DNA from 2 places in the Tindallia texcoconensis genome. Region 1 is predicted to be linked to the other one. Evidence: predicted binding sites of a transcription regulator. Region 1 holds the regulator's gene; the other holds the start of a gene.
What was found. The regulator HrcA, encoded in region 1, represses chaperone genes, less so after heat shock. The targets are predictions, from matches to a motif close to TTAGCACTCNNNNNNNNNGAGTGCTAA.

Region 1 (4,435 bases):
AAAAGCAAAAAGAGGGGAAAAAGCGTATGCGTCAAGTCGGCAGTGTAGAAGTCCCTCAAAAAGCATTTATGTCCGTATTAAAACTTGATTCCTGATTTTTGGAGGTTGATTGATGAAAACCTGTGCACCTATAAGTATTTATATTCATATCCCGTATTGTGCTTCTAAATGCCATTATTGTGATTTTGTGTCCTGTGTTGGTAGTGAATCTGAAATAAGCCAATACCTTGGATACTTGGAGTTAGAGATGGAGTTATATCAAAAACTCTTGGAAAACCGATGCATTAAAACCATTTTTTTGGGTGGAGGGACTCCATCTTTAATTTCCAGTGAAGAGATGATAAAGCTAATGAAAGCGCTTAAATCTACATTTAATGTGATGCCAGACGCAGAAGTTTCGGTAGAAGCCAACCCAGGACATATGGATCAACGAAGACTTCATGGTTACAGGCAAAGTGGCATTAATCGGATTAGCTTTGGATTGCAGGCAAGGCAGACCCCATTATTAAAAACTCTTGGAAGGCATCATCGTGCAGAGGATTTTTATCAACAGGTGATACAGGCTAGGAGAGAAGGGTTTTCGAATATAAATGCGGATATTATTTTTGGCGTACCAGGTCAACAGATGCAAGACTGGGTGGAGACCATTGAGTATGTTACCGCCATGAATTTACCGCATTTGTCATGCTACGGTTTGACCTATGAAGAAGGAACCACCCTTTATAAAAAAATGAAGGCGGGACTAGAAAACCCTTTAGAGGAAGAACTGGAGTGGCGTATGTATCGAAAAACCATTGAAACTCTTCAAAAAAGCGGGTATCTACACTACGAAATATCAAACTATGCCAAACCTAGTTATGAATGTTTGCATAATCTCACCTACTGGAAAAATGAAGAATACCTGGCCTTGGGTATAGCGGCACATGGATACTTTAATGGAGAGAGGTATGGCAACGTAGAAAACATAAAGGATTACAAATCCATGTTAAAGCAAGGGTGTTATCCAGTTCTGATGAGAGAGCCCATCAGCCAGATGGAGTCGATAAGAGAAACATTGTTTTTAGGCCTAAGATTGAGGGATGGAATATCCTTAAAGGCCTTTTATAAGAAACATAAACAATCATGCCTCCTTTTGTTTGGAAATGAGATACAAGAGTTGAGGCAGAAAGATTTATTGTGTCTAGATGGAGAACGGATAAAACTAACCGAAAGAGGCTTTGATTTAGCAGACCAAGTACTGGTTGCTTTTATGTAACCAGCAGCCATAGGAGAAAAATCCAGAAGTAGGGTTGACAAAAGTCAAGCAAAATGGTATTTTTATATCAAGAATTAGCACTCGACACTCGAGAGTGCTAACAACGAAGGGGATGCAAAGGTGATGTAAATGGCTTTAAACCATCGAAAACTAAGAATCTTAGAAGCTATTATCAGGGATTACATTGAATCTGCAGAGCCTGTAGGATCTAGAAGTCTTTCTAAAAAATACGATTTAGGGGTAAGTCCTGCGACGATTAGAAATGAAATGTCTGATTTAGAAGAAATGGGCTTTATACAGCAACCACATACATCTGCTGGACGGATTCCATCGGATAAAGGATACAGACTTTATGTCGATAAGCTGATGGAGATTAAGAGAACAGCCAAGAAAAACAGGATACAGATACGAAGCGATATACTTAAAAAATATGGCGAATTAGAACAATTATTAGAGTATACGTCTAGGGTATTGTCTGACTTCACTCAATACACATCCATTGTTTTAGCGCCTCAAGTAAAGAAGAGTCGTATTAAACAGATTCAATTGGCACGATTGAGTGAGGACACGATGTTAGCCATTTTCATTACAAACACAGGGCTTATACAGAATCCTATATTTAAAATTCCGCCAGATATGAAGCAGGAAGAGTTAGAAAAAATCTCCAATTTCTTAAATCAGGAATTCGCAGGCTCAACCTTAGAAGAAATTGAAATACGAATGGCAGATGACTTGAAAAAAGAGTTGGCCCAGTTCCACAATACAGTATATGCATTGTTACCTGAGATGTTTAAAACCCTGGAGCAAGTCAGTGATGTTAGTTTGTATTTAAGTGGTACAACCAACATTTTTAACTTTCCAGAGTTCAATGATTTGACAAAGGCGAGGTCATTTTTAAATCTTTTAGAAGAAAGAAAGACCATTGGCCAGTTGATTTCACGTCAAGATTCAAGTCGATTGAATGTATCAATTGGGAATGAAAACACGATTCAAGAAGCAAAAGAATGCAGTATTGTTACAACTACGTATCACTTAGATCAAGAAACCATAGGGCAGTTAAGCATTATTGGTCCGACTCGTATGGATTACGATCGTGTTATGTCGGTATTAGCACAGGTAAGTAAAATGATGACACAGATCTTAAAGGACCAATCATATTAATGACATGATCAAGTGCGAAGCAATGACTTTGCACTCTCCTTATGTACACAGATGATAATTAAAGGCAGGTGCTTATAATTGATGAAAGAATACAAGGAAGAACTAAAGCAAGAAGAACAAGAAGAACAAGAAGAACAAGAACAACAAAAACAAGAACAAACGCATAAAACACTGGAAACAGAAAAAGAAGCAACAGAAGTCGAGGAAGAAACAGTTGAGGAAGAAACAGTCGAGGAAGAAACATTAAAGCAAGAAGAGGAGAAACAAGAAGGGGACGATAGGCTTCTTCGTCTTCAGGCTGAATTTACGAATTATAAAAGACGAGTGGAAAAAGAAAAAGCAGATCTTTATATCTATGGATGTGAAAACCTGGCGAAAGACCTTTTGCCTGTATTAGATAACTTGGAACGGGCGCTTGAAGCCACAGAGGACAAGAATGCAGGAATCTACAAAGGGGTAGAGCTGATCTACCAGCAAACCTTAGAGGTTTTTAAAAAACATGGCATCCAACCCATAGAAACAAAAGGTGTGGCTTTCGATATGAATAAACATCATGCAGTCATGACAGAACCTTGTGATGAAGATGAGGTTAAGGAAACAGTGGCACAAGAACTGCAAAGAGGATACACCATTGATGAACGGGTTTTACGGCCTGCCATGGTTAAAGTGTATAAATAAAAATTAAATTTGAGTATTATATTGAACCATCAAGGAGGAATAAAAAAATGAGTAAAGTAATAGGGATTGACTTAGGAACAACAAATTCATGTGTAGCCGTGTTAGAAGGTGGAGAGCCAGTTGTTATTCCGAATTCCGAAGGGAATCGCACCACACCATCCGTGGTGGCTTTTGGAAAAGAAGGAGAAAGAATTGTTGGAGAACCAGCCAAACGCCAAGCTGTGACAAATTCAGAAAAAACCATCCAATCCATTAAAAGACATATGGGAACGGATCATAGTGAAAAGATTGATGACAAAGCATATGCACCACAGGATATTTCAGCAATGATCCTTCAAAAATTGAAAGCAGATGCGGAAGCGTATCTGGGTGAAACCGTAAGCGATGTTGTGGTAACAGTACCAGCTTATTTCTCAGATAGCCAACGTCAAGCAACAAAAGATGCAGGGAAAATTGCTGGAATGAACGTATTGAGAATTATCAACGAACCAACAGCAGCTTCACTTGCTTATGGGTTGGATAAAGTGGATGAACAGCAAAAAATTCTGGTTTATGACCTGGGCGGAGGAACTTTCGACGTTTCAATCTTAGAGTTAGGAGACGGCGTATTTGAAGTGCTGGCTACTAGCGGAAACAATAATCTTGGAGGGGACGATTTTGATCAGGTTTTGATTGATCATATCGCCAGTGAGTTTAAAAAGCAGGAAGGCATTGATCTGTCAAAAGACAAAATGGCATTACAACGTTTGAAAGAAGCAGCAGAAAAAGCAAAAAAAGAGTTGTCTAGTACCATGACAACCAATATTAACTTACCCTTTATTACGGCGACTAATGAAGGACCAAAACACTTGAATTTAGATGTTACTAGATCTAAATTTGATGAACTGACTTCACACTTGGTGGATAAAACCATTGATCCAATGAAAAAAGCCTTATCAGATGCTGGGTTAAAAGCAGAAGAACTGGATCGAGTTATTTTAGTTGGAGGATCTACAAGAACCCCTGCTGTTCAAGATGCTGTCAAACGAATTACAGGAAAAGATCCCCACAAAGGCGTGAATCCAGATGAAGTTGTGGCTTTGGGAGCTGCGATCCAAGGTGGTGTGCTGACAGGTGAAGTCAAAGACGTATTACTACTTGACGTGACTCCGTTATCCCTAGGAATAGAAACCTTAGGTGGCGTCTTTACTCAGTTAATTGAGAGAAACACCACCATTCCCACTAAAAAGAGCCAAACATTCTCAACAGCAGCCGATAATCAACCCTCTGTTGATATCCATGTGCTTCAGGGCGAACGACCCATGGCAGCCGATAATATAACCCTTGGACGATTTGAGCTTA
Region 2 (4,435 bases), 410 kb from region 1:
TCAATTTCAGAATGGCTATTGCAAGACGGAAGTTCCTAATACACCCATAGTGTTATCAAGACAAGAGGTTCGACGTCGGTGGCGAGAAGAGTTGGGGATTATGACTTATAACGGGTTAAGTGTTGTAAGATCTTTTGATACACGATTCAAGCCCAAGCTGGCCCATGGCTTTCGAGTTAAGAAGGGCGGTCAGCCTACCATGGTTTATTTCGATGTGATGTCCGGGAATCTTGTTCACGAAGGATTTCATATTTACGAGCCTATACTATAGGAGAGGAGACGGTCAGAAATGCTAGGGACAGTCGTAAACAGTTTAGCCATCATTTTTGGTGGTTCCATGGGGCTTTTGCTTAAAAAAGGCATTTCAGAGCGATTTAAAACAACCGTGATGCAAGGATTAGGACTGGCTGTTTTTGTTATAGGCTTATCCGGCGCTTTAAAAACGGAAAACGTCCTGCTGATGATTTTTTCCATTGTATTGGGAGGGATTATTGGGGAAGCTATGGACATAGAAGGCAAGTTGAATTCCTTGGGCAAGTCCATTGAAGGAAAAATGGGCCAGGGTGAAGGTCTGGTGGCCAAGGGGTTTGTTACGACAAGTCTTATTTACTGTGTAGGAGCGATGGCTATTGTAGGAGCTTTGGAGAGTGGTCTTGCAGGCAATCATGAAACCCTTTATGCCAAATCTTTGTTGGATGGTGTTTCATCGGTTATTTTTGCATCTACCTTAGGGATAGGCGTATTGCTGTCTGCCTTCAGTGTATTTGTATACCAAGGGACGATTACTTTGGTTGCGGGGCATTTAGCCGTCCTATTGACAGAGGCTGTTGTGTTGGAAATATCTGCAATTGGAGGCTTGCTTATTGTTGGAATATCCTTCAATATTTTGGAGATTAAGAAGGTTCCAGTGGGGAACTTGCTTCCAGCCGTATTTATCCCCATGATGTATCCTATTGTAGAGGGATTGATTCGACAGGTGGCCATGCTTTTTTAGGATATGGACTATTTCTTTATATTTCTGAGTTTAAATAAAACCGCATGCGGTTTTATTTTTTTGTTCTGTCTAAGGAAATAGCATGCGCATTTAACTTGTGGATTATTTTGTGACTTTGACTTTGCTTTTCCTTTCCAACTAACCAACTTTCCAACTAACAAGACGCGAAGCGTCTTTTTTATCTTAGGAATCACAAGGAATCCATAGATCACGGTGCCGAAAATTCATTTTCAATGAAAAACAATGAAATCAGAAGTATATAGAAGCTTGAATGTCTTATTTTGGATAAATGGCATATAATTATATGTATTTGTCGATAAATAACCTTGCATCATGATTCGCTTTTCTATATGATAGTAGTATGTTAGCACTCAGCTAAGGTGAGTGCTAACAATAAAACGGAAATAATTTTATTAAGATAGGAAAAGGAGGAAGTGAAAGAAATGGAAATTAAACCACTAGGAGATCGAGTAGTCATTAGAAAATTAGAAGCAGAAGAAAAAACAAAGAGTGGTATTGTGTTGCCAGGAAGCGCAAAAGAGCAACCACAAATGGCTGAAGTTTTAGCCGTAGGACCAGGTGGAATGGTCGATGGAAAAGAAGTGAACATGGAGTTAACCAAAGGCGATAAAGTAATTTTTTCCAAATACTCCGGTACGGAAGTGAAGCTAGATGGAGAAGAAGTAACCATTTTGCGTCAAAGTGAAGTACTGGCTATTGTAGAATAAGAGCAACGCTGTAAAGAGAAAACAATCAACAAGGAGGGTATTTTAACATGGCAAAAGATATTAGATTCAGTGAAAATGCAAGAAAAGCCTTGGAAAGCGGTGTAAACCAACTGGCTGATACCATAAAAATTACATTAGGGCCAAAAGGTAGAAATGTAGTGATTGATAAAAAGTTCGGTTCTCCTTTGATTACCAACGATGGAGTAACCATTGCTCGTGAAATTGAACTGGAAGATCCGTTTGAAAACATGGGCGCGCAACTCGTTAAAGAAGTAGCGACTAAAACCAATGACGTAGCTGGTGATGGAACGACTACAGCAACTTTATTAGCTCAAGCAATTGTTCGAGAAGGCTTGAAAAACGTAGCGGCTGGAGCTAACCCAATGATTTTAAAGAAGGGGATCTATAAGGCTGTTGAAAAAGCAGTGGAAGAGCTTCAGAACATTGCGCTGCCAATAGAAAGCAAAGAAGCGATTGCTCAAGTTGGTTCTATTTCTGCAGCAGATGAAGAAATTGGATCTTTAATTGCCGATGCTATGGATAAAGTAGGCAAAGATGGCGTTATTACTGTAGAAGAATCTAAATCTATGGGAACGACTTTAGATATGATGGAAGGTATGCAGTTTGATCGTGGATATCTTTCTCCATATATGGTAACGGATTCAGAGAAGATGGAAGCCGTGTATAGCAACCCATATATTCTGATTACAGACAAGAAAATTTCCAATGCTCAAGAATTGCTGCCTTTGCTGGAACAAGTAGTTCAGCAAGGACGAAAATTAGTGATCATTGCAGAAGATCTTGAAGGAGAAGCCTTGGCTACTTTAGTTGTAAACAAGCTGAGAGGTACTTTCGAATGCGTAGCTGTTAAAGCACCAGGTTTTGGTGATCGAAGAAAAGCCATGTTGGAAGATATTGCAGCTTTAACTGGCGGACAAGTTATTTCAGAAGAACTAGGTTACGAGCTAAAAAATGCTGAAATCAGCATGTTAGGAACGGCTCGAACGGTTAAGGTAGATAAAGAAAACACTACAATCGTAGAAGGTGCTGGAGATCAAGAAAAAGTTCAAGAGCGCATTGCACAAATCAAAACACAAATGGAAGATACCACTTCCGATTTTGATAAAGAAAAATTACAAGAGCGATTAGCGAAATTATCTGGTGGTGTGGCTGTTATTCAAGTTGGTGCAGCAACTGAAACAGAGCTTAAAGAAAGAAAGCTTCGAATTGAGGATGCTTTAAACGCAACTCGTGCAGCTGTTGAAGAAGGCATTGTTGCAGGTGGAGGAACAGCTTTAGTGAATGTTATTCCTTCATTATCAGAAGTAGTAGATAGTCTCGAAGGCGACGAAAAAACTGGTGCAGCCATTGTGAAGCGAGCATTACAAGAGCCATTGCGACAAATTGCTGAAAATGCTGGACTAGAAGGATCTGTTATTGTTGAAAAAGTGATGAACTCCGATAAGAACTTTGGGTTTGATGCCCTGAACGAAAAATACGTTGATATGATTAAAGCTGGGATTGTAGATCCTAAAAAAGTAACTAGAAGTGCTCTTCAAAATGCAGGCTCAATTTCTGCAATGATTCTTACGACAGAAAGTGCTGTGGTAGATATCAAAGAAGATGAGTCAGCAGCTGGCGCTGGTATGGGCGGCGGCATGGGTGGCATGGGCGGCGGCATGCCCATGATGTAAGGTTTAAAAGCCTAAAGGGATCATCTTGCGATGATCCCTTTTTTAAAAAAACTTTTAAAAAAAATCAATATTAAGCTTGCAAAATATTCACACTTTTGCTATAATAACATTACAGGAAGATAGACTCCTTCCTTGAATCCTCTGACAGACGGTTAGAATATGTGGGGAATTGAGTTTAGTAGTAGCAAGTAGCAAGTAGCAAGTAGCAAGTAGCAAGTAGCAAGTAGCAAGTAGCAAGTAGCAAGTAGCAAGTAGCAAGTAGCAAGTAGCAAGTAGCAAGTAGCAAGTAGCAAGTAGCAAGTAGCAAGTAGCACCTTAAAGATAGTAGTTTAAGTAGTTTAAGTAGTTTAAGTAGTTTAAGTAGTTTAAGTAGTTTAAGTAGTTTAAGTAGTTTAAGTAGTTTAAGTAGTTTAAGTAGTTTAAGTAGTTTAAGTAGTTTAAGTAGTTTAAGTAGTTTAAGTAGTTTAAGTAGTTTAAGTAGTTTAAGTAGTTTAAGTAGTTTAAGTAGTTTAAGTAGTTTAAGTAGTTTAAGTAGTTTAAGTAGTTTAAGTAGTTTAAGTAGTTTAAGTAGTTTAAGTAGTTTAAGTAGTTTAAGTAGTTTAAGTAGTTTAAGTAGTTTAAGTAGTTTAAGTAGTTTAAGTAGTTTAAGTAGTTTAAGTAGTTTAAGTAGTTTAAGTAGTTTAAGTAGTTTAAGTAGTTTAAGTAGTTGAGTAGTTGAGTAGTTGAGTAGTTGAGTAGTTGAGTAGTTGAAGTAAAATGGTTTGTTTCTCGCATCGTAGGAACAGTTGCTGTTGACTGTACGGCAATTAGACCAACGAAAGAAGGAATGCAATGCAAGTAAGGATCGAAGGAGTGAAAGAACTGCATATTCTGTCTGAAGTAAGAGGATTCTATTTTGTTTAACCAGACCTTTCTGAACTATTATGAGAGGTCTGGTTATTATTTTGCCCTTTTGCGTTAAAATCCAAATTTATCTTGATGTAGACGTATAGAGTCAAATGCAGTATAATTGTAGTATT

Region 2: the regulator HrcA is predicted to act here: its motif matches at 1,359-1,385, upstream of ACZ47N_RS04390 (co-chaperone GroES).

What each region holds. Positions count from the first base shown of each region.
Region 1 is NZ_AP042431.1:522,491-526,925, reverse strand. Features, by position in the region: gene lepA (translation elongation factor 4) at 1-95, shown strand, start outside; gene hemW (radical SAM family heme chaperone HemW) at 113-1,255, shown strand; gene hrcA (heat-inducible transcriptional repressor HrcA) at 1,385-2,416, shown strand; gene grpE (nucleotide exchange factor GrpE) at 2,498-3,094, shown strand; gene dnaK (molecular chaperone DnaK) at 3,142-4,435, shown strand, end outside.
Region 2 is NZ_AP042431.1:930,474-934,908, reverse strand. Features, by position in the region: gene ACZ47N_RS04400 (hypothetical protein) at 1-271, shown strand, start outside; gene ACZ47N_RS04395 (DUF554 domain-containing protein) at 290-994, shown strand; gene ACZ47N_RS04390 (co-chaperone GroES) at 1,438-1,722, shown strand; gene groL (chaperonin GroEL) at 1,770-3,416, shown strand.